2 regions of the Mesorhizobium sp. M7A.F.Ca.MR.245.00.0.0 genome follow, and region 2 is predicted to be linked to the other one. Evidence: riboswitches for the same ligand, from Rfam matches in the RefSeq annotation. Region 2 holds a riboswitch; the other holds the start of a gene.
The links. A riboswitch is a leader RNA that binds a small molecule or an ion and turns the genes downstream of it on or off. The one in region 2 is predicted to bind S-adenosylmethionine.
Positions count from the first base shown of each region.

Region 1 (15,817 bases), on a different contig from region 2:
GGCGCAGATGGCGCGTGCCAGATCGATATGGAAGCCGGACAGCTTTCCCGCACCGTCGAGGAAGTTGAAGGGCGGGAAGTCCGTGGTGGTCAGGAACCTCAGCCGGGGCAGCGTCGAAAGGTCTGGCTTGGGCAGCCGCTCCTTGGCATCCCACAGCACCGGAACCTGAGGCGCCGCGGCGCGCGCGCCGTCGGCGAACGACAGCAAGCCGATCAGCATCGCAAGGGCGAAGGACCTCCACCGGAACGCCAAGATAAAACTCCGCCACAGTCGTGCTCGCACCGGTTTTGGTACGAAAATGGTACAGGCACAATGGTTTTTGATTTCAACCCGCCGATTTCAGGATATGATTTAGCCGGTTTGCAAATCAGCTTCGGCCGCCTCGGTGAGGGAAGCCACAAAATAAGTATGCGATTTGCAATCCGTGGTCGGTGGCGAAGTGTAAATCAGGCACGCATCATTGGCCGCAATGCACGAGGCAACATGGGGTTGATGTTGCGATGGGTCAGTTCGATCGCACGCTGGAATACATAGACCAACTGCAGCACGCCGCAACGGCGGCGGCGGTCTGTGAAAGGCTGCTGGGCATAACATCGGATTTCGGCCTCACCGCGCTGATGGCGGGAACCGTACCGCAGCCAGGCACGCCGGCCGGCCAGCAAAAGCAGCATGTGCTTCTCTGCGATTGGCCGGGCGAATGGCTGGAGCGCTATGTCGCGCGCAACTATGTCGACCATGACCCGGTCGTCAGCCACATGAAACAGTTGCAGGCGCCCTTCCAGTGGCACGAGGCGTCGCAGGGCATCCGCATAGACAAGAGCAGCGGCGAGGTGATGGGCGATGCCGGCGCCTTCAAACTGCGTGATGGATTGGCCTTTCCGTTGATCACGCTTGACGGCCAGATCGTCATGGTGTCGCTCGGCGGCGAGGCTGTGGAATTGTCCGCCGCCGAATTTGGCCAGGTGTCGCTGGTCTCGACCTATGCGGTTGGCCGCGCCATGCAACTCCACACCATGGCGAGCAACACCATCGATCATATCGTGCTGACGCCGCGCGAGCGCGAATGCCTGCAATGGGCCGCCGTCGGCAAGTCCGAATGGGAGATTTCGCAAATCCTCGGCATTTCCGAACACACGTCGGAGAAACATCTTCTTAACGCCAAAAGCAAACTAGGTGCCGTCAACAGGGTGCAGGCCGTCGCGGAAGCGATACGGCGCGGCTACATTAGTTAGGTCGGCCGTGCCGACCTGGAATTTTTGCCTACGCGATCACGCAATTTTCTCATCAAAGCACGGCCGTATCTTCCTCTGAACGCAGGAGACGGCGGAATGCTTTTTTCCCTTACAACCCAGGAATTGATGGAACGTCCCGACCTTTGGGAGGCCGTCCATCGTTTGCGCTACAAGATATTCGTCGAAGAGATGGGGTGGGATGACCTCAGGCGGCCCGACGGGCTCGAACTTGACCAGTTCGACCACGACGAGGCGGTCCATCAGATCGTCATCAGAGGCGGTGAAGTGGCGGGTTATCAGAGGATGTTGCCGACGACGCGGCCACATCTGCTGACCGAGGTCTTGACCGATCTTTCCGAAGGAACGCCGCCATCGGGTCCAAACATCTGGGAATTGACCCGCTACGCGGTGGCTCCCGGTTTTCGTGATGGCCGTCGTGGCGTTTCGACCGTCGGCACCGAACTGATTGCCGGTTTCGTCGAGTGGGGGCTGAAGCGCGGCGTCGACAAGGTGATCATCGAGTTCGAGCCGATGTGGGTGCTGCGCGCCTTGCAACTGCATTTCCTGGCGACCCCGCTGGGCTATCAGCGCACCTATGGCAACCAGCAGGTCGTCGCCACCTTGCTGACCTTCAACGAACACACCCTCGATGTGGTGCGGTCGCGCCGCAATCATTTTGCTCCCGTGCTGGCCAGGGGATATCCTGACATGCTCGGGCAAAGGCGTGCGTCATGAGATCGGAGACAGCCATGAGCACACACCCGCAACCTGAACTTCGCAACCACACGCTGGTCGTCACCGTGTCGTCGAGCGACGGCCGGCCGGTGCTGGACAGGAGAGCCTATGAAAGCTTGGCAAGGACCTTCCATGAAGCCGCCGACAATGAGGAGGTTCGCGTCGTCGTGCTGCGCGGCCTGGCAGGCTGTTTCTGTCTGGGCGGCGACTTCTCCGAATTCCTCGACGCCACCAAGCACCAGAAACTGATTGCCGCCGTCACCGACCTGTTCCGCACGCTGGCGACGTTTCCCAAGCCCATCCTTGCCTGCGTTGACGGCGATGCTGTCGGTGTCGGCTGCACCATCCTGTTCCATTGCGACATGGTGATCGCGTCCGATGAGAGCACGTTCAGGGTGCCGTTCGTCGATTTCGGCCTGGTGCCGGACGCGGCGACCAGCATCCTGGCGCCGCAGAAGCTCGGCTATGCCGGTGCCTTCCGCTTCTTCTGCCTCGGCGACACGCTTCGCGCCGAGGACGCCAGGGCGCTCGGCCTCGTCGCCGAGATCGTGCCGGGCGGCACCGTCGAGGAAGCGGCGCTCGGCCGGGCGAGACAGCTTGTCAAGAAGCCGGTCGCAGCCCTGCTGCAGACGCGCGGCCTGCTGAAAGGGAACACCGAGGCCCTCTGCGACCGCATCGATCAGGAGATTTCGCTTTTCCAGCAGGCGCTGCAGGACGACACCACGCTGCGGCGATTGCAACGCATCGCCCGGCTCGCGGCCTGAGCGAAAGCCTCAAGGAACGCGCCGCGCGGCCAAGGCCGCGCGGCGCGGAAGCGTCAATCCTGCTTGCCGAGGAATGACGGCCCTTCGCCGATGATCTTCTTGTCTTCCTTGCCGATGATTTCGAGATCGCGCCCCTCATAGGGCAGAGACGACAGGATGCGCCGCATGATCGCCAGCCGCGCGCGCCGCTTGTCATTGGCCCGTACGATGATCCACGGCGCGAATTCCTTGTGGGTGCGCTCGAACATGGTGTCGCGCACCTTGGTGTAGTCGTCCCACTTGGTGATGCCTGCAACGTCGATGGGCGAAAACTTCCAGCTCTTCAGCGGGCTGTAGCGACGGTCATGGAAGCGCTCGAGCTGCGTTTCCCGGCCGATGTTCAGCCAGAATTTGAAGAAGTGGATGCCCTCGTTGGAGATCATCCGCTCGAAATGCGGCGTCTCCTCAAGAAACTGCTCGTGCTGCTGCGGGGTGCAGAAACCCATCACCGGCTCGACACCGGCGCGGTTGTACCAGGAACGGTCGAAGGTGACGAATTCGCCTGAAGTCGGGAAGTGGTCGACATAGCGCTGGTAGTACCATTGCCCAAGCTCGGTCGGGGTCGGCTTGGTCAGCGCCACGTTGCGTGCCGTGCGCGGATTGAGGTACTGGCGCACCACGAAGATCGTGCCGCCCTTGCCTGCAGCATCGCGACCCTCGAACAGCGCCATCACCCGTTTGCCGGTCGACTGCAGCCAGGCCTGCGCCTTGACCAGCTCGATCTGCAGCTTCTCGAGCGTCTCGTCATACTCGTCGCTTTTCATCTTCTTGTCGTAGGGATAGCCGCCAGCGGTCAGCTTGTTGTCCTCGACCCAGTCGGGAAGCACGGGATTTTCGATGTCGAACTCCCTCTCCTTGCCGCCGATCCTGATCTTCAGCGGCCCCGCAGTTGGCGCGGCGGGACTTTCTTTGGCTTTTTTCATCGAGACGAACCCTTTCCAGCTTCCGGACTCATGCTATGGGGAGCCACTATAGCGTCGCGCGTCCGTTTGGATGCGCAAAGGACGCTGTAGCACTTTTAATTTGCGCATGATCCTTTCCGAAAATCGATCCCGATTTTCGGGGTCATGCGGCAAGCGGTCTAGTGGAAGTTTTCCGCCACCGTGCGACCGGGTGCGAAGACATGGGGGGCAGGTCCACGAGCGAATGGCTGACCTGGACACAGAGCAGAGAGGCATGACGCAAACCATGGCCGCACGGCTGTGGAATAGCCGCTGGCTGCTTGCGGCCGGCGTCGTTGCGGTTCTCGCTGTTTATGCCTTGGCCGAGATTTCAGCCTATGTCGTCCTCGCGGCGCTGCTGTTGCTGCTTGCAGCGGCAATACTGCCGGCCACCGGCGCGCGCCAATCCATCGGCGGCGGCGCCGCTATCGAGGCCATCGGCCTGCAGCGGCTCTCGGGTGAATATCTGGCCGCCGCCGTCGCCGATCCGCTGATCATCTTCGACCGGGCTGCCACCATCGTCCATGCCAACGCCGCCGCCTTCGCCGCTTTTGGTGGCATCGCGCCAGGCATGTCGCTGTCGTTGAAATTCCGGGCGCCGGAGATGCAGACCCTGTTGGATGGCGTGCTATCGGGCGATGTCGCCTCGGATGTCGTCGACTACATGGAGAAGCTGCCGGTCGAACGGGCTTACCGGGTGAGCGTGTCCTCGGTCGGTCACGCCACCGATCTCTATGTGCTGGTGTTCAAGGACCAGAGCGAAACGCGCAGGATCGACCGCATGCGCGCCGACTTCATTGCCAATGCCAGCCATGAACTGCGCACGCCGCTCGCCTCAATCGCCGGCTTTATCGAAACGCTGCGCGGGCCAGCCCGCAACGACGCGGCGGCGCGCGACCAGTTTCTGCAGATCATGCAGAGCCAGACCGGTCGCATGGCGCGTCTGATCGACGATTTGTTGTCGCTGTCGCGGCTCGAGATGAAACCCTATCTGAAGCCGGGAACCGAGGTGGATCTGCGGCAGACAGTCGACAGCGTCATCGACTCGCTCGGACCGCTGGCCAGCGAAAACGCCGTCGCCATCGAGCGGCACTACGCCGATGGGCCGCTTCATGTGCCTGGCGATCGCGATGAGCTTTTCCAGGTTTTCGAGAACCTCCTGGAAAACGCCTGCAAATACGGGCAGTCGGGTGGGCGGGTGGTTGTATCCATAGCCCATAGCGATGCCGGATCAGAGCCGGGCATCGACGTGACGATCAGGGACTTTGGCCCTGGCATTCCCGAGGAGCACATTCCGCGCATTACCGAGCGCTTCTACCGCGTCGACGTCGAGACCAGCCGGACCCAGAAGGGTACCGGCCTCGGCCTGTCGATCGTCAAGCATATACTGACGCGCCACAACGCCCGGCTTTCGATCAAGTCCGAAGTCGGCAACGGCGCGGCATTCTCGGTTCATTTGCCGACTCACTGATATCGCCCTAATTCAAAGGGACTGTTTCTTTTTTCTGTCATCCGGCTAGCGTATCAGCGGGGATTCGAGGAAACGACTCAAAATCAAAACACCCCGTGGGAAGGCATTTTGCCATGCAGTCCGTGCACATCGTCAGCGCTTATGACGAGGAGTTGAAATATCTGTCGAAGCGCATCGCCGCGATGGGAGGCCATGCCGAGCGCATGGTCGAGCAGGCGGTTACCGCTCTCGTCAATGCCGACCCAGGCCTTGCCCAGAAGGTCATCCGCGACGATACCGTACTGGACGAGGGCCAGCGCGAAATCGACGACAAGGCCATCATCATCATTGCCAAGCGTCAGCCGATGGCGGCGGATTTGCGCGAGATCGTCGGGACCATTCGCATCTCCGCCGACCTCGAGCGGGTTGGCGATCTCGCCAAGAACGTTGCCAAGCGGGTGGTCGCCGTCACCGATGGACGCCAGCCGACCAGCCTGTTCCGCGGCCTCGAGGCTCTGTCCACCCTGGCGTTGACCCAGCTGAAGGAAGTGCTCGACGTCTACGCGTCTCGCGCGGTGGAGAAAATCGGCTTCGTGCGCGATCGTGACGACCAGATCGACGCCATGTACACATCGCTGTTTCGCGAATTGCTGACCTACATGATGGAAGATCCCCGCAACATCACGCCCTGCACGCATCTGCTGTTTTGTGCCAAGAACATCGAGCGTATCGGTGATCACGCCACCAACATCGCCGAGACCATCTATTACATCGTCACCGGCGATCAGTTGCCGGCTGAGCGGCCCAAGGGTGACAAGACCGACAAAATCAGTCTTTCCGAGACGCAGCCGGTGAAGTGAACGCGCCTCTCGAACCGTCACCCGATTTACGCTAAGCTTTCCGGGCTTTGCCTCTATCCTCGCCCGTGGATTTGCTCCGGGAGGTCGTGATGGAAAATGCTCGGAACCTGACCCCGGCGCCTGGGCCGATATCCGGCATTATCGCTTGCGGCGTCTACACGGCGGGGCGCCGCATCGCCGACATTCCCATCGAGGAAGCCGGCGAATGGGCAAAGAAATCCGGTCATGTCGTGTGGATCGGCCTTTTGGAGCCCGACCGTAACCTGTTGCTGCGCGTCCAGGCGCAGTTTCACCTGCATGAGTTGGCGATCGAGGATGCCGAGCACCCGCACCAGCGGCCGAAGATCGAGCAATATGGCGACGCCTTGTTCATCGTCGCTCGCACGGCGCAGTTGATCGACGGTCGGGTCACCTTCGGCGAGACCCATTTGTTCGTCGGCTCAGGCTACATCGTCAGCGTCAGGCACGGTCCTTCGACGTCCTATGCCGCCGTTCGTCAGCACTGGGAAAGCTGCCCGCACTCGCTGGCCAAGGGTGAGGATTTCGTCCTCTATGCCATTCTCGATTTCATCGTCGACAATTACATGCCGGTGCTCGAGCAGATCGAGGACGAAGTCGAGGCGATCGAGGACAAGGTTCTGCTGAAGCCAATGACCGCTCCCGACATCGAACGGCTCTATATGCTGCGCCGCGATCTCCTGCGCCTGCGCAATGCCGCGCTTCCGCTGGTCGAAGTCTGCCGACGGCTGACCAGCGCCGAGCTGCCGCAGATACATACCGCCATGCACCCGCTGTTCCGCGACGTGACCGACCACATCCGCACCGTCCAGGAGAAGATCGACAGCCTGCGCGAAGTGCTGGCGTTCGCTTTCGAGGCCAGCCTCCTGGTCGGCCAGAGTCAGGAAACGGCGAACACCAAGAAACTCGCCTCCTGGGCCGCGATCCTGGCGGTGCCCACGGCGCTCGCCGGCATCTACGGCATGAACTTCGACAGTATGCCGGAACTGAAGATGGAATACGGCTATCCGGTGGTGCTGGGCGCTATCGCGCTCATCTGCACGTTTCTCTACTGGCGGTTCAGGAAGAACGGTTGGCTGTGAGAAGAGAGCGAATAGGGAGTAGCGAATAGCGAACACAAAAACGGCTTGCTTCCTGTGACGGAAGGCAAGCCGTTTCTATTCGCTATTCGCTATTCGCTATTCGCTATTCGCTATTCGCTATTCGCTATTCGCTCAGCGACTCCGCCGCCGCTCCGATGCCGGCTGGAACGCCACGCGGGCGTGATATTTGCAGTAGGGTCCGGTTTCGGCGGCTTCGTTGCCGCAGAAATGGAAGTCCTCTGAAAGCGGGTCACCGTTCGGCCATTTGCAGGTTCGCTCGGTCAGCTCGACCAGTTGCAGATGCCGCGAGATCGGCAGCACGACATTCTCAACCGGGCGGATATAATGGCGTGCCACGGGTTCGGCGTCGAACTGCGTCTGCAAGGCGGTCGCGCCGATCGATGTCGTGACATGGCGTGTCGTGGTTGCAGCGCGTGATACCGATTTCTGGACGGTCGATCCTTGCGCTGCCTTCTTCTGGCGTGCCGGTGTGGCGGTCGAGCGTCCGCGGCCCGACAGTTTCAGCCGATGCACCTTCCCGATGACCGCGTTGCGGCTGACCCCTCCAAGCTGCGCAGCAATCTGGCTTGCGCTCAGACCCTCCGACCACAGTTTTCTCAAGAGTTCTACCCGCTCGTCAGTCCAGTTCATGAGACCGCGCTCCTCTAAGCGTGCGGCAATCGGAATCCCTCTCCCGACCCGGCAACATTTGCCGGGGCAGACACCACATATATCTGGTGATTAGGTCCGCCGCACGAAATCTAGTTATTTCTCGACTACAACTACTCTATGCGCTGACTCGGTGACAAGAGTCCCAAGTGCAACACGAATCGGTTTTTTCGGTTTTCCCCAACTTGCCCGGTCGCTGATGAGCCGGCGTCCCGTCGGGGGGCTTGCCGCGCGCCACTACGCGACGTTTTCGTTGACTTCATGGCCGAAAAACGGGATAAGCCGCACAGGCCGCCGCTTTGGCGGCTTTTTTGATTTTCCGGTACCGGAGACGCATATAATGAGCGGTTCGGCGCTTTACGAGACCTTTGCTCGCGCACCCCTGGCCTTCGACCACGGGGAAGGCACCTGGCTGGTTACCGACAAGGGCGAGCGATATCTCGATTTCGCCGGCGGCATCGCCGTCAATTCGCTGGGCCACAGCCATCCGCATCTGGTCGCCGCACTCACCGAGCAGGCCGCCAAGCTCTGGCATGTTTCCAACCTCTATGAGATTCCGGGGCAGAGCCGGCTTGGCGAGCGGCTGGCCGACGCCACCTTCGCCGACAAGGTGTTCTTCACCAATTCCGGCGCCGAGGCGCTGGAATGCGCGATCAAGACGGCGCGGCGCTACCATTTCGTCAAAGGAAATCCCGAGCGCTTCCGCGTCATCACCTTTGAGGGCGCCTTCCATGGCCGCACGCTGGCGACCATCGCGGCTGGCGGCCAGTACAAATATCTCGAAGGCTTCGGCCCCAAGGTCGAAGGTTTCGATCAGGTTGGCTTCGACGACATCGACGCCGCCGAAAAGGCGATCACGCCGGAGACGGCCGCGATCCTGATCGAGCCGGTGCAGGGCGAGGGCGGTATCCGCCCGGTGCCGACGCAGTCGCTGAAGCGGCTCAGGCAATTGTGCGAACAGCACGGCCTGCTGTTGATCTACGACGAGGTCCAGTGCGGCATCGGCCGCACCGGCAAGCTGTTCGCGCATGAATGGTCAGGTGTCACGCCAGACATCATGGCGATCGCCAAGGGTATTGGCGGCGGCTTCCCGATGGGCGCCTGCCTTGCCACGGATGAAGCGGCCGTAGGCATGACTGCTGGCGTGCACGGCACCACTTTCGGCGGCAACCCGCTTGCCATGGCGGTCGGCAACGCCGTGCTCGATGTCGTGCTGGAAGACGGCTTCCTCGAAGATGTCCAGCGCAAAGCGCTGCTGATGAAGCAGGGACTGGCGTCGGTCGCCGACGAGTTTCCCGAAATCATCGAGGACATCAGGGGTGCCGGGCTGATGCTCGGCCTCAAATGCGCCATGCCCAACACCAAGGTGAACATGGCCTTGCGCGACCAGCACCTGCTGGCGGTTCCGGCCGGCGACAACGTCATTCGCCTGTTGCCGCCGCTCACCGTCACCGACGCCGAGATCCATGACGCGCTCAACCGCATCCGCGCCGGCGCCAAGGGCCTGGCGGAGGCGATCGCTTCCGCCGCGGCGAAGTAATCCCGGAACCATTGCAGATGTCAGTTCGCCATTTCACCGATCTTTCCACCGTTTCCGAAGGCGATCTGCGCTTGATGCTGGACGATGCGGTGGTGCGAAAGGCGCGCCTCAAGGCCGGCGAACGCACCAAACCGCTCGAAGGCAAGGTGCTGGCAATGATCTTCGACAAGCCGTCGACGCGCACGCGCGTCTCCTTCGACGTCGGCATGCGGCAGCTCGGCGGCGAGACCATCATGCTGACCGGCACCGAGATGCAGCTCGGCCGCTCCGAGACCATTGCCGACACCGCCAAGGTGCTGTCGCGCTATGTCGATGCGATCATGATCCGCACCACCTCGCATGAGCGCCTGCTGGAATTGACCGAGAACGCCACCGTGCCGGTGATCAACGGATTGACCGACGACACCCATCCCTGCCAGCTGATGGCCGATATCATGACCTTCGAGGAACATCGCGGTCCGGTCGCCGGCAAGACCATCGCCTGGACCGGCGACGGCAACAATGTGCTGCATTCCTTGCTTGAGGCCTCGGCCCGGTTCCGCTTCAACCTCAACGTCGCCGTGCCCGAGGGCAGCGAACCGGCGCAGAAGCATATCGACTGGTCGCGGGCACATGGCGGCAAGCTGCACTTCACCCGCTCGCCCGAGGAAGCCGTCGATCAGGCCGACTGCATCGTCACGGATTGTTGGGTCTCGATGGGTCAGGAGCATCGCGCCCGCGGCCACAACGTGTTCTCGCCCTATCAGGTCAACGCCAAGCTGATGGCCAAGGCCAAGCCGGACGCGCTGTTCATGCATTGCCTGCCGGCGCATCGTGGCGAGGAAGTGACGGACGAGGTCATCGACGGGCCGCATTCGGTGGTCTTCGACGAGGCCGAGAACCGGCTCCATGCCCAGAAGGCCGTGCTTGCCTGGTGTCTCGGCGCTTGAAGTGTCTCGGCGCTTGATCCCCGGGAGCTTGATCTGCGGGGGTGTGATGCCTATTTGCGCCGCATCACGCAAATCAAGCGCGTTTCGACGCATGCGCCCCGGAGGGCGGCATGGCCGCGCCCTGGAGCTTTGTCATGTTGGAAACCTATCAAGTGACTGAACATCACCCCAAACTCGGCGAATTCGGCTATGCCGGCGACGATCACGTCGTGCCGTTCGAGGTCGGCCCTCTCGATGTGCGAGGCCGCACGGTCCAACTCGGGCCGATGCTGGACGCCATCCTCAGCCGCCACGATTATCCCGAACCGGTCGCCCGCCTGCTGGCGGAGGCCTGTGTGCTGACCGTGCTGCTCGGCACTTCGCTGAAGTTCGAGGGCAAATTCATCCTGCAAACCCGCACCGACGGGCCTGTCGACATGCTGGTCGCGGATTTTTCCACGCCCTCGGCATTGCGCGCCTATGCGCGTTTCGATGCCGACCGGCTGGAAGCGCTGGTCGCGGCCGGCGAAACCTCGCAGCAGACCCTGCTCGGCAGCGGCGTGCTGGCGCTGACCATCGACCAGGGCGCTCATACGCAGCGCTATCAAGGCATCGTCCAGCTCGATGGCGAGACGCTGGAAGATGCGGCACGCACCTATTTCCGCCAGTCGGAGCAGATCCCGACCGATCTCAGGCTGTCGGTGGCCAAGCTTTTGACGCCCGGTCCCGGCGGCGCCCGCGAGCAGTGGCGCGCCGGTGGTATCCTGGCGCAGTTCCTGCCGCAGTCGCCCGAGCGCATGCGCGTCCCGGACCTGCCGGGTGGCGATGGCGATCCGCGCGAGGAGATCCACGACCCGGTCGACAATTCCTGGCAGGAGTTGCTGGCGCTGCTCGGCACGATCGAGCCGACCGAACTGATCGACCCGACGATCGGTGCCGAGCGGCTGCTTTACAGGCTGTTCCACGAGCATGGCGTGCGCGTCTTCGGCGGCGTTCCGGTCGCCGACCAGTGCTCGTGCTCCAGGGACAAGATCCGCGGCATCCTCGAGGGTTTTTCCGCGCAGGAGATCAAGGACAGCACCGAGGACGGCGGCATCCACGTCGCCTGCGAATTCTGCTCGAAGCAATATGACTTCGACCCGGCGGAATTCGCGGCTCAGTAGAGAGAAAACCACGCCTCACCGGCCGCGGAGCGGCCGGTGAGGCGAAATCAATTCACCGTCCGCCGCGTCCCCGGCAGGTCCAGCGAAAACGCCGGAATGGCGATGTCGAATGTCTCGCCCCGCTTGTTGCGCATCGTGTAGTGCCCGACCATGATGCCGGATGGTGTCGAGAGCGGGCAACCGGACGTGTATTGGTAGCTGTCGCCGGGATTGAGTTCGGGCTGGTCGCCGACGACGCCGGGGCCGCGCACTTCCTCGACCCGGCCAGTGCCGTCGGTGATATGCCAATAGCGCGACAGAAGCTGCACGAAGTCGTCCGACTGATTGTCGATCGTTATTTGATAGCCCCAGACATAGCGGTTCTCCGAGGGATCCGAACGGTCCTCCAGATAGAATGGCCTGACCTGCACTTCGATGTTGCGCGTGACGGCGCTATACATAAGCGGCTCCAAAAAACGGTTCCAGCGGAACTTTCGGCGCTCTGTGCGGTTAGGTCAACCGACCGAAGCCTCCTCTGGCCGACCTCGCGGGCAGGTGCCGACAAAGAATGTCATTTAAGTGACATATGACAATGATGGTGTGCGCGGACTGGTGATGCGCGACTCGGGCGCTCTGCTGAACTGTTGAAACCGGCCATCTTGCGGACCGGTTTTCCTGGAGTGACCGGATCTCGATGGAACTCACTCTCATAGCCGCCACGCTTTCAACTGTCCTCATCCTCTCGAATCTCGCCAGCATCGTGCTCGCCGCTTCGCGTCTGAAACGGCGCCACACCATTGGGCCGCCGGCCGCCAAGCCGCGGCCGGTGTCGATCGTCGTGCCGTCGCGCGGCGTCGAGCCGTTCACGCAGGAGACGCTGGAACGCGCCTTCTCGCTCGATTGGCCGCGCTACGAGTTGATTTTCTGCGTTGCCCATGCCGACGATCCGGTGGTCAAACTGATAAACAGGACGATCGTCCGGTTTCCGAAAGTGCCAGCCCGGCTGCTTATCGGCGACGACCGCATCAGCGCCAATCCGAAACTCAACAATTGCGTCAAGGGCTGGGAAGCGGCGCGGCACGACTGGGTCGTCCTGGCCGATTCCAACGTGCTGATGCCGAGAGACTACGTCCAGCACCTGATGGCTGCCTGGCGGCCCGGCACCGGCCTTGTCTGCTCGACGCCGATCGGCTCCCGGCCTGCCGGCTTCTGGGCCGAGGTCGAATGCGCTTTCCTCAACACGCTGCAGGCGCGCTGGCAATATGCCGGCGAGGCGCTCGGCCTTGGCTTTGCCCAGGGCAAGAGCATGCTCTGGAACAAGCCGATGCTCGACGCCAATGGCGGCATCCGCGCGCTGGCCGCCGAGATCGCCGAGGACGCCGCCGCGACCAAGCTGGTGAACAGCCTCGGCTTGCGCGTCAATCTCGTCGCCGCCCCCTTCGAGCAGCCGCTTGGCCGGCGCTCGTTTGACGAGATCTGGTCGCGTCAGGCCCGCTGGGCGCGCCTGCGCCGCGTCACTTTCCCGCTGTTCTTCGCACCCGAAATCCTGACCGGCGCCTTGGTGCCGCTGGTGCTTGCGCTGATTGCCGCGGCCAGTGCCGGTTTCGGCCTCTGGGCAACCGCCATTGCCGTACTGGCGGCCTTCTACCTTCCGGAGTGCGCCCTGGCCTGGTCCAAGGGCTGGTACCTGTCGCCACGCATGGTCGTCGCGATCATGGCGCGCGACCTGATCCTGCCGGCGATGTGGGGACGCGGCTGGCTCGGCGGCGCCGTCGACTGGCGCGGCAATGCGATGACCATCGGCACCAAGACGGCCGAGCTGGAAGAGACGCCGTCCGGCGCCTGAAGCCTCCTACCTGGCCTTCAGGGCCTGCGCGATATCCTCGAGCAGATCGTCGGCATCCTCCAGCCCAACCGACAGCCTGAGCGTGCCCGGCCCGATGCCGAGCTCGGCGCGCGCCTCGTCGCTCAGATTCTTGTGCGTCGTCGTCGCCGGATGGGTGATCAGGCTCTTGGCGTCACCGAGATTGTTGGAGATCAAGACGATGTCGAGCGCGTTCTGCAAGGCGAAGGCCGCCTGCTTGCCGCCCTTGACGTCGAGGCAGATCAGCGTCGAGCCGCCCGACATCTGCTTCTTGACGATGTCGGCCTGCGGATGGTCGGCCCGCCCGGGATAGATGACGCGGGCGATTTCCGGCCGTTCGGCCAGGAAATCCGCGATCCGGCCCGCGCTTTCCGTCTGCTGGCGCACGCGCAGCGGCAGCGTTTCCAGGCCTTTCAGCAGCGTCCAGGCGTTGAAGGGTGACAGGCTTGGGCCGGTATGGCGGAAATAGTCGTGCAGGTTCTCGTCGATCCACTTCTTGTCAGACAGGATGACGCCGCCGAGACAGCGCCCCTGGCCGTCTATGTGCTTGGTCGCCGAATAGACGACGATATGGGCGCCGAGCTGCAAGGGCTTCTGCTGCAGGGGCGTGGCGAAGACATTGTCGACGATCAGCCTTGCGCCGATCGAATTGGCAAGCGAAGCGACAGCGGCGATATCGACCACTTCCAGCGTCGGATTGGTCGGGCTTTCCAGGAAGAACAGCTTGGTGTTCGGCTTGACCGCCTTTTCCCAGTTGGCGATGTCGGTGCCGTCGACCAGCGTCGCCTCGATGCCGTATCTCGGCGCCAGCGTCTCGACCACCCAGCGGCAGGAGCCGAACAGCGCACGTGCCGCCACGATATGGTCGCCGGCCTTGGCGCTGCACAGAAGGGCGGCCGTCACCGCCGCCATGCCCGACGCGGTGGCGCGCGCGTCTTCGGCGCCTTCCAGGGCGCACATGCGTTTTTCGAACATGTCGACGGTCGGATTGGCGTAGCGCGAATAGATGAAGCCCGGTTCCTCACCCTTGAAACGGGCTTCGGCGGCCTGCGCCGTTTCGTAGACATAGCCCTGGGTGAGGTAGATCGCTTCCGACGTTTCGCCGAAACCGGAACGCAGCGTTCCGCTGTGCACGAGTGCCGTCTGAGGCTTCCAGTTGTGCTTCTTGGTGCTCATCGCTTTTCTTCCAGACACAAAAAAACCGGCCGCGAAAGTCGCAACCGGTCCATACGGCCTTGCGGCCCGACGGTCCTTTAGCGACTTGTTTAACGTGGCTGCAAGCCGACCGGCCAAATCACCACGGGATAACGACCCTTTAGACCCGCGCCACGCTTGCGTCAATTGCCGGCTTCATTAAGAGGTTTGTACCAAGCAGGTTCCGCAAAAGTGTTCCACGGTTTTGCGACCAGAACCTGCGACAAGAAAAACGTCTGACCTAGGAGTGGAGCCTTGCGGCAGACAGGCATTCTTCCCGATCAGGACATATCGGCGCTGTTCCAGTCCGGCGCGCTGAAGTCGGCGCGTGCGCTCGACGCCGACCAGATCCAGCCGGCCAGTCTCGATCTCAGGCTCGGCGACAAGGCCTGGCGGGTGCGGGCCTCCTTCCTGCCCGGCCCCAACCACAAGGTCTCGGAAAAGCTCGACCGGCTGCAGCTGCACGAGATCAATCTTGCCGAGGGCGCGGTGCTGGAGACCGGCTGCGTCTATATCGTGCCCTTGCTTGAAAGCCTGGCATTGCCGGCTGACATTTCGGCCTCGGCCAATCCGAAGAGCTCGACCGGGCGGCTCGACATCTTCACCCGGGTCATGACCGATCGCGGCCACGAGTTCGACAAGATCGCTGCCGGCTATCACGGCCCGCTGTTTCTGGAAGTCAGCCCCCGCACCTTCCCGATCGTCGTGCGCACCGGCTCACGCCTGTCGCAAATCCGCTTCCGCACCGGCAATGCGCTGCTCTCGGAAGCCGAGCTGCACGAGTTGCATCGCGCGCAGACGCTGGTCGCCACCGAGCCGCCGAATATTTCCGGCGGCGGCATCGCGCTGTCGATTGACCTCAACGGCGACCAAAACGGTCTGGTCGGCTATCGCGGCAAGCATCACACCGGCCTCGTCGATGTCGACAAGCGCGGGGCGCAGGAAGTCGTCGACTTCTGGGAGCCGATCCACAAGAGCGGCGCCGGCGAACTGGTGCTCGATCCCGACGAGTTCTACATCCTCGTCAGCCAGGAGGCGGTGCACGTGCCGCCGCTCTACGCCGCCGAGATGACGCCCTTCGATCCGCTGGTCGGAGAGTTCCGCGTCCACTATGCCGGCTTCTTCGATCCGGGCTTTGGCCATTCCGCGTCCGGCGGCACGGGCAGCCGGGCGGTGCTGGAAGTGCGAAGCCACGAAGTGCCGTTCATTCTCGACCATGGCCAGATCGTCGGCCGGCTGGTCTACGAACACATGCTGAAGCGGCCGCAGGCCCTCTACGGCACCGATCTCGGCTCCAACTACCAGGCGCAGGGCCTGAAGCTGTCTAAGCATTTCCGCGCCGCGCGCTGACCTCATTGCCCCAAGGCAAAATACTTGCC
Region 1 covers NZ_RZTE01000008.1:914-16,730, reverse strand. Annotated here, with positions in the region: gene EOB80_RS11465 (transporter substrate-binding domain-containing protein) at 1-252, opposite strand, end outside; gene EOB80_RS11460 (LuxR family transcriptional regulator) at 501-1,232, shown strand; gene EOB80_RS11455 (acyl-homoserine-lactone synthase) at 1,329-1,967, shown strand; gene EOB80_RS11450 (enoyl-CoA hydratase-related protein) at 1,982-2,731, shown strand; gene ppk2 (polyphosphate kinase 2) at 2,785-3,693, opposite strand; gene EOB80_RS11440 (ATP-binding protein) at 3,917-5,182, shown strand; gene phoU (phosphate signaling complex protein PhoU) at 5,296-6,021, shown strand; gene EOB80_RS11430 (magnesium and cobalt transport protein CorA) at 6,111-7,121, shown strand; gene EOB80_RS11425 (GcrA family cell cycle regulator) at 7,254-7,772, opposite strand; gene EOB80_RS11420 (aspartate aminotransferase family protein) at 8,131-9,330, shown strand; gene argF (ornithine carbamoyltransferase) at 9,348-10,259, shown strand; gene EOB80_RS11410 (Hsp33 family molecular chaperone) at 10,370-11,401, shown strand; gene apaG (Co2+/Mg2+ efflux protein ApaG) at 11,449-11,841, opposite strand; gene EOB80_RS11400 (ceramide glucosyltransferase) at 12,075-13,226, shown strand; gene EOB80_RS11395 (O-succinylhomoserine sulfhydrylase) at 13,233-14,420, opposite strand; SAM riboswitch at 14,478-14,555, opposite strand; gene EOB80_RS11390 (2'-deoxycytidine 5'-triphosphate deaminase) at 14,694-15,788, shown strand.
Region 1: linked by a shared signal. The riboswitch ahead of EOB80_RS11395 (O-succinylhomoserine sulfhydrylase) and the one ahead of EOB80_RS23070 (homoserine O-acetyltransferase) in region 2 are both predicted to bind S-adenosylmethionine.

Region 2 (15,817 bases):
TGCCGGGGACAGCGATCCTCAACATCGGGCGCGGCCAGCACAACAACCACTTCTTCCCGCGCGCGTTGACGATCGTCAAGGATTCCGGTGCGCCAGCCCTGAAGCCCGCCCGCGTCAGGGCCGGCGCGATAGAACCGCCGCCAGTCGCCGCCCGCCGCAAGAAATGAGCTGATATCCGGGCGAGGGAAGCAAAGCTTTATTTTGCCGCGATCGCGAAGGAAGCTCCTCGGGAGAAACAATCCTGGCGACGGCCATGCTTGATGCTCTGCGCCTGCTTGCCTGTCTTGCCTGCGCCCAGGCTGCTCCCGCCGCCTCGCCGCGGGATGCGCTCGCCGTCGACGTCGAGCTGGTGCTGGCGGTCGACATCTCGCTGTCGATGGACGAGAAGGAGTTCGCCCTGCAGCGGTCCGGTTATGTCGAGGCGCTGCGGCATCCCGACTTCATCAAGGCTGTCCGCGCTGGCGCCACGGGCCGCATAGCGCTGACCTATTTCGAATGGGCCGGCACGGTCCGCGACGACGCGGTCATCGGCTGGCAGATCATCGATAGTGCCGAGAGCGCGAACAGCTTTGCCGACAAGGTCGCGGCTCGTCCGTTCCGCAGCTTTCGCGGCACTTCGATTTCCGGCGCGCTGGCCTTCGGCACCGAGCTTTTCGACCGCACGTCTTTCCATGGCGAACGCAGCGTCATCGATATTTCGGGCGACGGACCGAACAATATCGGGCCGCCGGTCACCGCGACGCGTGATGCGGCGACTGCCAAAGGCATCGTCGTCAACGGCCTGCCGATCCTGATCAGCCCGTCGCCCACCTTCAGCCATCTCGACCAGTATTATGCGCAGTGCGTGATCGGCGGACCCGGTTCCTTCGTGCTGCCTATCTATGCCGCCGCCGAGTTTTCGACAGCCATCCGGCGCAAGCTGCTCCTGGAAGTGAGCGGCATTCAGGACGAGGTGAGAAGCATCCCCATCGACGCGGCGACGCCGATAGACTGCCTACAAGGCGAACGAGACAGGCGGTTTCTATCGGATCCGTATTTTCCCGAACTTGACCGTTGAGCTCTCGACAGAGGGGTTAACGCGATCCGGAGGGAAAACCGTTCCACAATTTCCCGGAATCCCTCTCGGTTTAAGCGGGCCGGGCACCAAATTGATTGCGAAACTCGTTGGAGAGATCGCGGCGCCAGCGCCGGCCATGGACATAGCCTTGCATCAATTCCGGCAGCGAATAGCCAAGCGTTTTGGATGAACGGTTGGCCATGTAGCCCTGAAATGCCTCCGGTATCCTGCCTCGCAGGATGTCGGCGATGAGCTGCCGCGAGATCATGTAAGGCGGAATGTGCGGGTAGGCATGGGCAATATGCGGATGTTTGCCCATCAGGTTCGCATAGGCCTCGACATAGCCGTCACGGCGGCCGGAAATCGAGTTCTCCGAATTGTATTTCGTCCAGTCCAGATCCCTGGACAACTGCGCACCGAAGCGCCGGGCAAGGCGCAGCAGCAATTCGCGATCCTGCATGCGGGTGATGTCGCTGTCGTAGCCGCCGATGGCCAGCAAGGCTTCGCGGCGAGCCGTGATCGCAGAGCCGGCAATGAAGATGGTCTGCCCAACCAGCGTCCGCTCCAGCATTGCGGGGCTAACGAACGCCTCGGGGTTGACGCAGTTTGTGATGCGATTGCCTTTCAGGGACACGAACGAACTGATCAGCACTTGCAGTGCAGGATTTTCCTCGAACCAGGTCAGGGTTCGTTCAAGCCGGTGCGGCATGTAGATGTCGTCGGAATCGAGGAACGTCACCAACGGTGCCCGCGCGCGCTCGATGCCGGCATTCCTGGCTGCGTTGGCGCCTCGCCATTTCGCCCCGACATAGATCAGCCGCGGGTCTTGGATACGGGCCAGCGCCGCTTCGGTTCCATCGGTCGAACCATCGTCGACGACAATGTGCTCAAGCCTCGACATGCTCTGGGAGAGTACGCTTTCCACGGCGCGCAACACCGTTTCGCGTCGGTTGTGGGTCGGCGTAATGACCGTGATGAGAGGTGTCGGTTCGATGGTTTTGCCCATTTTGACCATAGTGCTTCAGCTATGTCCCACGTAGAGGGGCACGTTTTCAACCTCGTCCCGAACCAGCCCAAGGGCCATGGCCGCTTGTGCACAAAAAACCAGCGCGCAAAAGGCCAATCCGACGATCAGTGCAAACGGGATCTGCCATGCCGGCATTCCGAGCCGAGTTGCATGCGTCAGAATACGCCCACCCACTTTCCAGGATGTCGAAAACCAACGTCTTGTCGCCTTCAGCACTCGCGCGGCTTGGGATGGCGATGCCAGTGCCACATATTTCCGGTCCGCATCGCGCCCAGTGACCAGGGCACGCCAAAAGAAAAAGCGCCAACCGCGCGGAGGATAATGGCTGGCCCGGGCATCGACTCTGACAAAATCATGCCCGCTTGCTCGTAACTGGCTGGCGAGCAACGTGCAAGAAACCTTGAATCCATTGCTGGCCGGAAAGGGATGGCCGGCTAACCAGCTTCTGCGGAAGGCGCAATTGTTGGCGTTCATCGCGCGCTTGGAGGCAAAGCGTCTATCACCATCACGCAGCGGGAAGAACCACAGAAGCGCAAAGGTTCGCGAAGCGAAATCGTCACAGCCGAGATAGGTGTAACCGTTCACGGCGATCGTCTTCGGATCCTGGAGCGGTTTGAGAAGTGCCGACAGCCAGCCGTCTTCGATCACTGTATCGGAATCGCAGAAAATGACGATGTCGCCCTTGGCCAACGCGGCGCCTGCGTTCTTGACCTCATAGTACCGGCCGCCTGTGCAGGCGCTGAAGACCGTATTTGCTGCCATGCCAAGTTGCGGAACAATTTCGGTGAGACGATGCCGGAGAATCGGTGTGTCGGTATCTGGTCCGCTGTGAACGACGATGACCTCCGGTTTCAGGTATTGACCGGTTGTCGTCACGGCTTCTATTTCCCGTGCCAAGGCGCTGAACGAAACGCCGATCTCATCTTCATTGATGGACTTGGCGTTTTCCATTTCGACAACGATCGAATAGGTCAGGTTCCCCGCTCCGTGCTTCGCTCGGCATCGCGTCCGGCATGACGCTACGAAAAACATGCTCCCGTGTCATCATCTGGTTGCAGAGTTCAATCCGTCCGCAACCCCGAATTCGCAACCTTGCGTCTCAACGGCAACACCCTGAGGGCCGGAGACTGGAAACCGCCTCAGGATCGCGCAGGCCGATTCGTCTTGATCGCCTCATGTCATTCTTATTACTTTTGGGGTAATCGAATTCTGTCACGACCCTTGGCAATCTGTGCCTGTGGAGCCGGCAATCGGCTTCGATTGAAAGGGAGTGCACTTATGACCGCTTACGCCGTCGCCCATATGCGCCAAGCCACGATGGGCCCGCAGATCGTCGAATACCTGCACAAGATCGATGCCACGCTGGAACCTTTCGGCGGCCGTTTTCTGGTCCATGGCGGCGATGTCGAGGTGATCGAGAACAACTGGCCGGGCCATCTGATCATCATCGAATTTCCCGACAGGCAGCATGTGCATGGCTGGTACAATTCGCCCGCCTACCAGGCGATTCTGGCGCTGCGCACGGACAATTCGGAGGCCGACGTGGTGTTTGCCGACGGCGTCCAACATCCGCACAAAGCCACGGACATCCTCGAATAGCTTGCGGCTACTGCCGTTTCAGCAAGAACACTGCCTGCTGGCCGAAGAAGTTCCAGAACCACCACGGCATCGACAGGCCGATCTTCTGGCCGTTGGCGTCGAGAGCGGTTGCCTTCTCGACGGTCGCGCCGAGCTCGTCGCAAAGATTGACGAAGTCGCGGATGGTGCAGAAGTGGATGTTGGGCGTGTCGTACCAGGAATAGGGCAGGTCCTTGGTCACCGGCATGCGGCCGTTGACGAACAGTGACAGACGCACACGCCAATGGCCGAAATTGGGGAAGGAGACGATGGCGCGATTGCCGATCCTGAGCAGTTCGTCGAGCACCAGCTTCGGGTTGCGGGTGGCCTGCAGCGTCTGCGAGAGGACGACGAAGTCAAAGCCCTTGTCGGGATAGAATTCGAGATCCTTGTCGGCATCGCCCTGGATGACCGAGAGGCCGCGCGCCACGCATTCGTTGACGCCGCGCTGCGACAGCTCGAGCCCACGGCCGTCGACCTGCTTGCTGTCCTGCAGCAATTCGAGCAGCGAGCCGTCGCCCGAGCCGACATCGAGCACGCGCGACTGCGGTGGGATGAGGTTGGCGACGACTTCAAGGTCGACGCGCTGGTCGCGGTTGACGCTCATAGGCCCAGCCCTCTCGCCCTGGCGGCCGAGCCGATGAAGCCGTTGATGGCGGCAAACAGTTCCGGCTCGTCGAGCAGGAATGCGTCGTGGCCGCGGTCGGTCTCGATCTCGACGAAGGATACCGATGCTCCGGCGGCGTTGAGCGCATGCACGATCGAGCGGCTCTCCTCGGTCGGAAAAAGCCAGTCCGAGGTGAACGACACCAGGCAGAAGCGGGTTTTCGTGCCGGCGAAAGCATCGGCCAGCCGGCCGCCATGGTCGGCGGCAAGGTCGAAATAGTCCATCGACCGCGTCATGTAGAGGTAGGAATTGGCGTCGAAGCGATCGACGAAGGTCATGCCCTGGTGGCGCAGATAGCTTTCGATCTGGAAGTCGGCGTCAAAGCCGAAGGTCAGCGCTTCGCGATCCTGCAGATTGCGGCCGAACTTGCGGTGCAGGGCGGCTTCCGACAGGTAAGTGATGTGGGCGGCCATGCGTGCTACCGCCAGGCCCTTTTCCGGGCGTTTGCCGTGCTCGAAATATTTGCCGCCATGCCAGTCCGGATCGGCCATGACAGCCTGGCGGCCAACCTCATGAAAGGCGATGTTCTGCGAGGAATGGCGCGCGCCGGTGGCGATCGGCAGCGCCGAGAAGACGCGCTCCGGATAGCTCGACGCCCATTCCAGCACCTGCATGCCGCCCATCGAGCCGCCGAGCACGCAAAACAGTTTCTCGATGCCGAAATGGTCGATCAGCATCTGCTGCGCCCGCACCATGTCGCGAATGGTGATAATGGGCAGGTCAAGCCCGTAGGGCTTGCCGGTGGCGGGATTGGTCGAGGCCGGACCGGTGGACCCAAGGCAACCGCCGATGACGTTGGAGCAGATGACGAAGAAGCGATTGGTGTCGATGATCTTGCCGGGGCCGATCAGCACTTCCCACCAGCCAGGCTTGCCGGTCACCGGATTGGTGCTGGCGACGTGCTGGTCTCCGGTCAGTGCATGGCAGACGAGGATGGCGTTGGAGCGGGCATCGTTCAGCGTGCCGTAGGTCTGGTAGGCGATCTGGAACGGTGACAGCAGCGTGCCGGCGTCCAGCTTGAGCGGCTTGTCGGATCCAAAACGCAAAACCGGGCTCGACGGTTGGTCGACCTCGTTGTTGGTTTTGCGGGCACGCAGAACGGCCATGACATCCATCTCACACTTTGAGCCCACGCATCGCGCTTGTCGAAAGTCGATGCCGATACGGGTGTCCGGCCGGGGCGGACAACAAAAAACCGGCATTGCGGTCGCAAAGCCGGTTACAGGATGCAAACGGCCCTTTAGCAAGTTGTTTAACGTGGCTGCAAGCCGACCGGCCAAATCACCACGGAAGTCGCACCCCTTCTAGGGCTGTGGCGCGCCGTCGTCAACGGCCAGCCCTGGGCGATGGCTGTCGCCTCTCGACATTGCAGGCCACGGCTTGTATTTCCGCTGCGGCTTCCCTCAGGAAGCGTTCTCGACGGATTTTGCGACATGAGCCAGACACCGGACCAGGCACGTCCAACCCCGCGTGCGGGCATCATGGACATCGACGCCTATGTGCCGGGCAAGAGCACGGCGCCCGCCGGCGTCGCCAAGGTCCACAAGCTGTCATCAAACGAGAATCCGCTAGGGCCCTCGCCGAAAGCGATCGAAGCCGCGCGCGAGATTGCCGGCAAGCTCGACATCTATCCCGACGGCACCGCCAGGCGGCTGCGCGAAGCGATCGCCGAGGTGCATGGCCTCAACCCTCAGAACATCATCTGTTCCAACGGTTCCGACGAGATTCTCGGCCTGCTGGCGCAGACCTATCTGGCGCCCGGCGACGAGGCCGTCATCACCGAACACGCCTTCATGGTCTACAAGATCTACATCCAGTCGGCGGGTGCCGTTCCGGTGACGATCAAGGAAAGAGACGAGCGCGCCGACATCGACGCCATCCTGGCCGCGGTCACGCCGCGCACCAAGATCGTGTTCCTCGCCAATCCCAACAACCCGACCGGCACCTATGTGCCGTTCCAGGAGGTTCGCCGGCTGCATGCCGCGCTGCCGAAGAACGTGCTTCTGGTGCTCGACGCGGCCTATGCCGAATATGTCCGCCGCAACGACTATGAGGCCGGCATCGAGCTGGTCGGCAGCACCGAGAACGTGGTGATGACCCGTACCTTCTCCAAGATCGGCCTCGGTGGCGCGCGGATCGGCTGGATGTATGCGCCGATGCATATCGTCGACGCCATCAACCGCGTGCGCGGTCCCTTCAACGTCAATGCGACGGCGATCGAGGCCGGTATCGCAGCCATCCGCGACCGCGCCCATGTCGAGCGCAGCGTGGCGCACAACGAGACCTGGCTTGCCTGGTTGAGCGAGGAATTCACAAAGCTCGGGCTGCGGGTAACGCCGAGCGTCGGCAATTTCGTCCTCATTCATTTTCCCGATGACCAGAAGCATTCGGCGGCGGCGGCGGACGACTATCTGACGGCGCGCGGCTATATATTGCGGCGCGTTTCGGGCTATGGCTTTCCCAACGCGTTGCGCATGACCGTCGGCACCGAAGAGGCCAATCGCGGCGTTGTCGCCGCTCTCACGACATTCCTGAAAAGCTATAGACCATGACATCACCGATGTTTGAAAAGATCGCGCTGGTCGGCATCGGCCTGATCGGCTCGTCGCTGGCCCGCGTCATCCGCCGCGAGGGGCTGGCCCGTCACGTGGCCATATCAACGCGCAGTGCGGCGACGCTGGCGCGAGCCGAGGAGCTTGGGCTGGGCGATAGCTATACCACCGATGCGAGAGAAGCTGTCCGCGATGCCGACCTGGTCATCATTTCGGTGCCGGTAGGCTCATCCGGCGCGGTGGCCGAGGAAATCGCGCCGGCGCTGAAGCCGGGTGTGATCCTCACCGATGTCGGCTCGACCAAGGCGTCTGTCATCGCGCAGATGCAGCCTTATGTGCCTGAAGGTGTCCATTTCATTCCCGGCCATCCGCTGGCGGGCACGGAAAAATCCGGCCCCGACGCCGGTTTCGCCGACCTGTTCGACAATCGCTGGTGCATCTTCACGCCGCTGCCCGACACCGACCCGGACGCGCTGGAGAGGCTGTCGGAGTTCTGGCGCCGCTGCGGCGCCAACATCGACACGATGGACCCGCAGCATCACGACATGACGCTGGCCATCGTCTCGCATTTGCCGCACATCATCGCCTACAACATCGTCGGCACCGCCGATGATCTGCAGTCGGTGACCAAGTCCGAAGTGATCAAATATTCGGCTTCCGGCTTCCGCGACTTCACCCGCCTTGCCGCCTCGGACCCGACCATGTGGCGGGATGTCTGCCTGCACAACAAGGACGCCATCCTCGAAATGCTGGCGCGGTTCTCGGAAGACCTGGCGTCGCTGCAACGCGCGATCCGCTGGGGCGATGGCGAAAAGCTCTTCGACCTGTTCACCCGGACGCGGGCTGTGCGTCGCTCGATCATCGAGGCCGGCCAGGACATCGACGTGCCCGATTTCGGTCGCCAGGCCGTCGAGCATCCCGCGAAGGGCTAGAGCAATTCCAGGAAAAGTGTGAGGCGTTTTTCCCGGGAAAAGCGCCAGCGCTTTCCCTTGGGAATTGCGTCAGAACAAAGCGTCGGTTTCAGGCTGGCCAGGTCTGCGCAACCATGGCCAGCGTCTCGGCCCTATCCGGCGCGCCCAGCCTGCCGCCGAAGCGCAGGCATTTGAGCGCCGCGGCCGCACTGGCAAAGCGCAAAGCCTGCTCGACGGGCATGGCTTCCGCCAACCCGACGGCGAAGGCGCCGTGGAAGACATCGCCGGCGGCGAGCGTATCCACTGCCTTGATCCTCGGCGCCGCGACATGGCGCACACAGCCTGCGCGACGGTCGTGCCACCAACAGCCCGCCGCGCCGCCGGTTACCGCGACAAAGGCGTCGGTGCGGCTGGCGAGATCGGCGCAAGCCGTTTCCGGATCGAGCGCCTGGCCGCAGACGATGCGCGCCGCCGTTTCCGAAGCGACGATGTGCGTGGCGAGCGGCAACAGCTGTTCCAGGACCGGCAACGGTGCGGTGTCGGCATCGAGGATCGCCGGACGCCCAACGGCGCGTGCCGCCTTGAGTGCCAACGCTGCCGCGCCCGGCCAGCGGACATCGACCAGCACGGCGTCGAATGCCGTGAGGTCGGCGACCGGCAAGACTTCGGGATCGGCCTGGGCCAGCCTGTCATAGAACGGCACGATGATGCGCTCGCCATGCGCGTCGACCAGGATCGAGGCCAGCGCCGAGCGGGCGCCTCTGACGCGGCGCACAAAGGTGCAATCGACGCCTTCGGCCTCGATGCCGGCGATGAGCTGGTCGGCGACGGCATCGTCACCCGCACTCGCCCACAGCGATACCTCGGCACCCAGGCGATGCGCGGCGCAGGCAGCACTGGTGGCCATGCCCGAGGCGATCTGGACGCCGTCGGAGGCAATGAACTTGCCTTGATGCACAGGCAGTGTCTCGACGCGCAGGATGGTGTCCAGCGTCAAGGCGCCAACGCTCAGCAGCTTCACGGGTTTTGCCATGGTTGAGCTATTCGACCGGCTTGATCTTGCCCAGCGGAATGAAGCCGAGCGAGGCCTTGCCCCTGACCACCTTCAGCGGCATCGACGGTTCGTTGCCGAGCACCGCCAGGGCAGAAAAACCCTGCTCGATCTGGCTTTTCTGCTCGGGTATGGCGGCGCCGAGGATGGCCGCCACCGCCTTCGGGTCCTTCAGCCTGATCATCAGGTCGGCGTTGACCAGGCCCTCGGCATCGACCGAGAGCGGTCCCGAAACGGTAATGCGCGCCGTGCCCGACGACAGGTCAAGGTTGCGGATTTCGATCGTCTGGCCACGAAGGCTCTTCACCTGCGTGCCGATCAGTGCGACGCCGTTCTTCAATGTCACATCGCCGCTGGCATCGAGCGCCGGAAGCACGCGCCCTCCAATTGCGTCGGGGTCGATCTCGAGATCGCCGAAACTGCCGAGATAGTCGATATCCTCGCCGTTGGGCTGCAGCTGACCCGATGCCTTGCCGGCGCTAAACAGTTGCACCGGATCGGTGTCGTCGGCCGGATCGGTCTGGCCGGACAGGCCCTCCGCCTCCAGCGAGATCCGCTGCGGCAGCGGCCACCACAATTTGAAATTGGCCTGCAGATTGTCCCAGTCGATCCACAGCGGCACCATGTCCGGAACGGCGGTCCTGAGCGGGCCGCGCAGATTGGCAACCGGCGACAGAGGCTGGATGATCTGGGCGGCCGCGTTGAAACTGCCGACTGAAGCCGCAATGTTCTTGGCATCGTCCTCATAGGCGAGGTTGTCGCAGGAGACGGTAAAGCTCAAGGGATAGCCGCTGACCTGGAGATTGGCACAGCCGGCCTCGACGCCATTCTTGTTGAGCGTGGCAACCGCCTTGTCGGCCTCGCTCCTGACGCGGTCGGCCAGATAAAACCAGCCGCCGCTGTAAAGGGCGAACAGCACGACGATGAACGCTGCAAGCCAGAACAGGCGGCGACGGTTACTTGGCTGGCGTTCGTCACTTGACGTCATGCTTTGGCTCTCGTTAACGCATGGGTGTTGCGGACGGGTGGTCGATTCCGCCAGGCAGACAGACGAATAGTTAGACGGGACGGGCGGAAAAAACACCGGTCCGGGTGCGGTGTTGGCATCTTTTGCAATCAGGCGCGGCGATATGGGCGATTTTTGGGTGTTTGGCTATGGCTCGCTGATCTGGCGGCCGGGATTCGCGCATGTCGAGACACAGCGTGCCCGCCTGCATGGCTATCGGCGCTCGCTCTGCGTCTATTCCTTCGTGCATCGCGGAACGCGCGAGCGGCCGGGGCTGGTGCTCGGCCTCGACCGTGGCGGGTCCTGCGTCGGCCTCGCATTCCGCGTCCCCGGCGACTTGCGCGACGAGGTCATGGCCTATCTTCGCGAGCGCGAACTGGTCACCAATGTCTATCTGGAGCGCATGCTCAAGATTCGCCTCGACGGGGGCGGTACGGTCGACGCGGTGGTCTACATCGTCGACCGCCAGCACGAGCAATATGCCGGAGCGCTCGACGCGGCGGATGCAGCGGCCGTGGTGCGCGGCGCGGTCGGCCAGTCCGGCAACAACGAGGACTATGTGCTGAGCACGCTTGAGCATCTCGAGGCACTGGGCATAAGCGACCACTGGCTGGAGGATGTCGCCAGCCAGGTCGCGCCTTTGTGAAGCTGGCTCTGCGGAAAAAGGCGGCCAGGCCTTTGACCTCGTTCAGGCAAGACCTAGGTTAGGCTCCGACCCTCAGCCCGCGGCGCCCTTTGCTCGCCCAATCATCCCGGAGATCCGCCTTGCAGAAACGTCGTCTCGGTCGCACCGACCTGTCCATCGCGCCGCTGGTTCTGGGCGGCAATGTCTTCGGCTGGACCGCCGACGAGAAAACCTCGTTCGACCTGCTCGACCGCTTCGTCGGCGCCGGCCTCAACGCCATCGATACGGCGGATGCCTATTCGCGCTGGGTTCCCGGCCACAAGGGCGGTGAATCGGAAACCATCATCGGCAAATGGATGAAAGACCGTGGCAATCGCGACAAGGTCGTGGTGATCACGAAGGTCGGTTCGGATATGGGGCAGGGGCACAAGGACCTGTCCGCCGCATACATCGAAAAGGCCGTCGACGCATCGCTGAAGCGGCTGCAGACCGAAGTCATCGACCTCTATCTGTCGCACTGGCCGGACCCTGCAACCCCTTACGAAGAAACGCTTGGCGCCTACGAGAAGCTGCTCGCCAAGGGCAAAATCCGCTATGCTGGCTGTTCGAATCTCGACGCCGGCCAGTTGCGTGCCGCACTCGATGTGGCGAGCTTGCGCAGTCTGCCGCGCTACGAGGTGCTGCAGCCGGAATACAATCTCTACGATCGCTCGTCCTTCGATGGGCCGTTGCGCGATCTATGCGTGGCCGAGGACATCGGCGTCATCACCTATTTCAGCCTGGCCAAGGGTTTCCTCAGCGGCAAATACCGCAGCGAAGCCGACCTCGGTCAAAGCCCGCGTGGCGGCGGGGTGAAGGACTATCTCAATGCGCGCGGCATGCGCATCCTTGCGGCACTCGACGCGGTTTCATCAAGGCATTCGGCCAAGCAGGCGGAAGTCGCGCTTGCCTGGGTTATCGCTCGGCCGGGCGTCACCGCGCCGATCGCCAGCGCCACCAAGCCTGAACAGATGGACAGCTTGATCAGGGCGGCGTCGCTGAAACTGACCGCCGCCGACATGACCGAACTCGATAGAGCGAGCGGCTGAAGCTTCAGGCGCGACGCCTCGCACGAACGTCCAAGACGCCACTCTGGTCCTGCCATACCGTCTCTTCGCGAGGCAGGACAGAGGAGAGATGACTGAGCCGCTTCTTTCGCAGCCGGATCTTTGGGGGCAACTTCTCGCGCTGATGCTTGCCGCCCTGGTGATCATGGGCAGCCCGGGTCCGGCAACGATAAGCGTTACCGCCGTTGGGGCCGCCTTCGGTTTGCGCCACTCGCTGGGCTATGCCTGGGGAATCATCCTGGGCACGATCGCCGTGCTTCTGGTTGTCGCGACCGGGGTCATGGCGGTGCTTACCTCGATGCCGAAGCTGGCGCCGTTGCTGGCTTTCGCCTCGGCGGCCTACATCCTCTATCTCGCCTTCAAGATCGCCACGGCGCCGCCCATGGCAGCACGCGCCGCCGAGGCTTCGTGTCCAACATGGCTGGCTGGTTTCTTTCTCGCGGTCGCCAATCCGAAGGCCTATGTGGCAATCGCCGCCGTGTTCGCCGGTGTTTCGCCCAAACAGGGTAACACTGAGCTTGGTCTATGGCTGAAGCTGACGATTCTCGCCGTCATGATCGTTGCCATCCACGCCGTGTGGCTTGTCTTGGGAGTGGCATTCGCGCGCTTCCTGCGCCGGCCGGCGGCCTCGCGGATCGTCAACCTGGTCTTTGCCGCGACGCTGGTGTTGACCACCGCGCTGGCCGTGTTCGGCTGAGAACTGCCGGTAGGAGACTTCCGGTTCAGGCTTTGTGTCTTGCGGCGTTGTCCAGCTCTTGCAGTCTTTTCACCGCTGTCGGCGGCAAGGCAGGCGGGTTTGGGCCGCGCGCGGCATCAATCAGGAACTGGTCGCAGGCAGCCTCGGTCTCGCCGATCAGCCGGGCCATGAATTCGTCCTTGCTCAGTCCCGGTGGGATCGGCGGCAGGAACCGCGCCTTGATGGTGCCGGGGTAGCGCAGGAATTTGCGGCGCGGCCAATAGAGGCCGGCGACATGGGCAACCGGCACTACTGGTACGCCAAGCTGCGTATAGATTTCGACGATGCCGTATTTGTAGGCGGGTTCGTCGCCCGGCGCGCGTCTTGTCCCTTCGGGGTAGATGATGAGTTGGCGAGGATTGCGCGCCATCTCCGCCTTGGTCGCGGCGACCACGGCCTTCAGCGCTTTCGAACGGCTGCCGCGATGAACCGGAATCATGCGCATCTTCATGATGTACCAGCCGAAGAACGGGATCCAGGTGAGCTCACGCTTCAGGATGTAGAGCGGGTCCTGAAGGAAGGGGAAGAAGGCGATCGCGTCCCAGAACGACTGGTGCTTTGGTGCCAGGATGAAGGAGCCTTGGGGCAGGTTTTCCCGGCCGGTGATCTCGTTCTTCGTCCCGGCGATCTTGTCGTAAAGCCACATCGAGGTGCGCGACCAGAATTTCGGTACGAACCAGGCGCGGTGCCGGGGCGACAGGAAATAGTAGGGGGTCCAGAGGATCATCTGGACGATCAAGTTGACGTAAAACACGAAATTGAACGTCAGCGATCTGATGTAGAGCATTTGGGGGGAGCCCGGTGAGGAGGTGAGCGTTGGTTACACCAAGCGCGGGAAAAAAGGAAATGGCCGCAGGGCGCTTTGGTTGGCAACGAAGAACGGTCGCCAACGGGAGATTGGCCTGGTTCCGCTACATCAGCTGTGCCAGCCGCTCCTTCAGGCGCGGGGCGGCAAAATCGAGGAATGCGCGCAGCTTGACCGGCAGCAGGCCGTGGCCCGCATGCACCAGGCTTACAGGCCATGGCGCCGGCTCGAACTCCTGCAGCAGGATGCGCAGCGTGCCGGACCGCAGCGCGGCTTCGATCTGGTAGGAAAGCACGCGTGTCAGCCCGACGCCGGCAATCGCCGCATCGATGGCCGCTTCGGCGGTGTTGACCTGAAGCCGCGAGCGGACCCGAACCGGGATTTCGGCCTTGCCCCTGATGAAGCTCCAACTGGCGGCGGAGGCAAGTCCCTCGAAGGTGATGCAATCGTGTGTTTCCAGATCCTCCGGGGCCGTTGGCGTGCCGTGTTCGGCCAGATAGGCAGGGCTGGCGCAAACGACGCGGCGGATTGCGCCGACGCCGATGGCGACCAGGCTCGAATCGGGTAACTGGCCGATGCGGATGGCGAGATCGAAATGGTCCTCGACCAGCTGGGTTATGCGGTCGGCCAATGTCAGGCGGATGTCCACGTCGGGATAGACGGCGAGAAAGCCGGTGACGACCGGCAGCACGTGCAGGCGGCCAAAGACGACCGGCGCGGTGATGGCCAGTTCGCCGGTCGGAGCACTGTATTCGCCGGCTGCCGTGCGTTCGGCCTCGCCGACGTCGTCGAGGATGCGGCGGCAGGCGGCAAGATAGGTCTGGCCGGCATCGGTCGGTGTTAGCCGTCGCGTCGAGCGGTTCAAGAGGCGTGTGTTCAGATGGCGCTCGAGATCGGAAATCTTGCGGCTGACCGTCGCCAGCGGAATGCCGAAACGGCGGCTGGCTGCTGAAAGGCTGCCGGCCTCCACCGCGGCGACAAAGAGCGACATGGCTTCGAGACGATCCATAGCTTCTTCCGGAAAATGGAAGGACAGGTTGCGAATATGTCATCTCCATTTGAATGATGGAAGGCTCTATATTGTGTCTGTCGGCCTGCCCGCAGCATGGCCCACAAAGGAGTTGCCATGTCCGAAGCCCGCCCGCCGCTGCCGCCGTTTACCGCCGAGACATCAGCACAGAAGGCGCGCATGGCCGAGGATGCCTGGAATTCACGCGATCCGGCGCGGGTTGCGCTCGCCTATACCAAGGACAGCCGCTGGCGCAACCGCGCCGAATTCCTGCAAGGCCGCGACGCCATCCAGGCCTTCCTGACGCGCAAATGGAGTCGCGAGCTCGACTACCGGCTGATCAAGGAGGTCTGGGCCTTCCACGGCAACCGCATCGCCGTGCGTTTCGCTTACGAATGGCGCGACGACAGCGGTTCATGGTTCCGCAGCTACGGCAACGAGAACTGGGAATTCGATGAACACGGGCTGATGCGCCTGCGCATCGCCAGCATCAACGACCTGCCGATCAGCGAGGCCGATCGTAAGTATCACTGGCCGCTCGGCCGGCGACCGGACGACCACCCGACGCTGTCGGAGCTCGGACTTTAGCATCTTGCCGTAAGGAAGCTTTCAATGAACGCGCATGCTTTCACCAGCGACGTCGCCTTCACGCCGACCGTCAAGGCGATCCAGGCCCGCAAGGGCTCACGTCAGTCCTATGCCCGCGTCGAGGAGCGTGGCGGCTGGCAGGCCGGCATCACCCCGGACCTTGCCGCCTTCATCGAAATGCAGACCAGCGTCTTCCTGTCGACCGCCAACGGCGAGGGGCAGCCCTATGTCCAGCATCGCGGCGGGCCGGCCGGCTTCCTCAAGGTGCTGGACGAACATACGATCGGCTTCGCAGATTTTTCCGGCAACCGGCAGTTCATCACGCAGGGCAATCTGGCCGACAATCCAAGGGCATTCCTGTTCCTGATCGACTATATGCACCGCCAGCGCATCAAGATCTGGGGCACGGCGCGGGTCGTCGAGAGTGACGCCGAACTGATGGCGAAACTGATGCCGCAAGACTACAAGGCGCGCCCCGAGCAGGTCATCCTGTTCACCGTCTCGGCCTGGGATGCCAATTGCCCGCAGCATATTCCGCAACGGTTCGAGGCGGCCGACGTGGCGGAGGCACTCGGCGAGCGGGACAAGCGGATCGAGCGCCTTGAACAGGAGATCGCACGGCTCAGGGGAAATACGGGCGCGGCCGCAGCGGAATAATCAGCCGCCGGCCGCTGTTTCGGCCAGCGCTATGCCATTGGGCGTCGGCTTGACCGGCACGATGCCCCGCGCCAGCGCCAGCAAATATTTGTTGTATTCGGTGAACAGCACGCGCAATGCCCGCGGCTTGGTCAGCCAGCCGCCATTGTCGAGGTTGGAATTGACCACCGGATAGGGCTCGAGCTTGGCGCCATGCAGCAGCCTGCCCATTTCCAGCAGGCTGCGCGGCATATGATAATTGTTGGTGACAAGGATCACCGTGCCATAGGCGTGGCTCTCGACCCATTTGGCGCTTTCTTCCGCATTGCCGATCGTATCGAGCGCGGCGCGGTCGATGTCGACGCAGCAGGAGAACAGCTTCTTGTCGCCGCCGGTCGCCGCCTGCAACTGGCGGCGGCTGGCC
Region 2 covers NZ_RZTE01000026.1:2,522-18,338, reverse strand. Annotated here, with positions in the region: gene EOB80_RS23100 (ABC transporter ATP-binding protein/permease) at 1-167, shown strand, start outside; gene EOB80_RS23095 (DUF1194 domain-containing protein) at 254-1,057, shown strand; gene EOB80_RS23090 (glycosyltransferase family 2 protein) at 1,128-2,063, opposite strand; gene EOB80_RS23085 (glycosyltransferase) at 2,079-3,035, opposite strand; gene EOB80_RS23080 (DUF1330 domain-containing protein) at 3,363-3,683, shown strand; gene metW (methionine biosynthesis protein MetW) at 3,691-4,308, opposite strand; gene EOB80_RS23070 (homoserine O-acetyltransferase) at 4,305-5,474, opposite strand; SAM riboswitch at 5,589-5,666, opposite strand; gene hisC (histidinol-phosphate transaminase) at 5,802-6,920, shown strand; gene EOB80_RS23060 (prephenate/arogenate dehydrogenase family protein) at 6,917-7,852, shown strand; gene EOB80_RS23055 (sugar kinase) at 7,941-8,864, opposite strand; gene EOB80_RS23050 (DUF2125 domain-containing protein) at 8,872-9,870, opposite strand; gene EOB80_RS23045 (gamma-glutamylcyclotransferase) at 10,013-10,534, shown strand; gene EOB80_RS23040 (aldo/keto reductase) at 10,654-11,601, shown strand; gene EOB80_RS23035 (LysE family translocator) at 11,690-12,316, shown strand; gene EOB80_RS23030 (1-acyl-sn-glycerol-3-phosphate acyltransferase) at 12,342-13,142, opposite strand; gene EOB80_RS23025 (LysR family transcriptional regulator) at 13,267-14,169, opposite strand; gene EOB80_RS23020 (DUF1348 family protein) at 14,287-14,757, shown strand; gene EOB80_RS23015 (pyridoxamine 5'-phosphate oxidase family protein) at 14,782-15,414, shown strand; gene EOB80_RS23010 (YdcF family protein) at 15,415-15,817, opposite strand, start outside.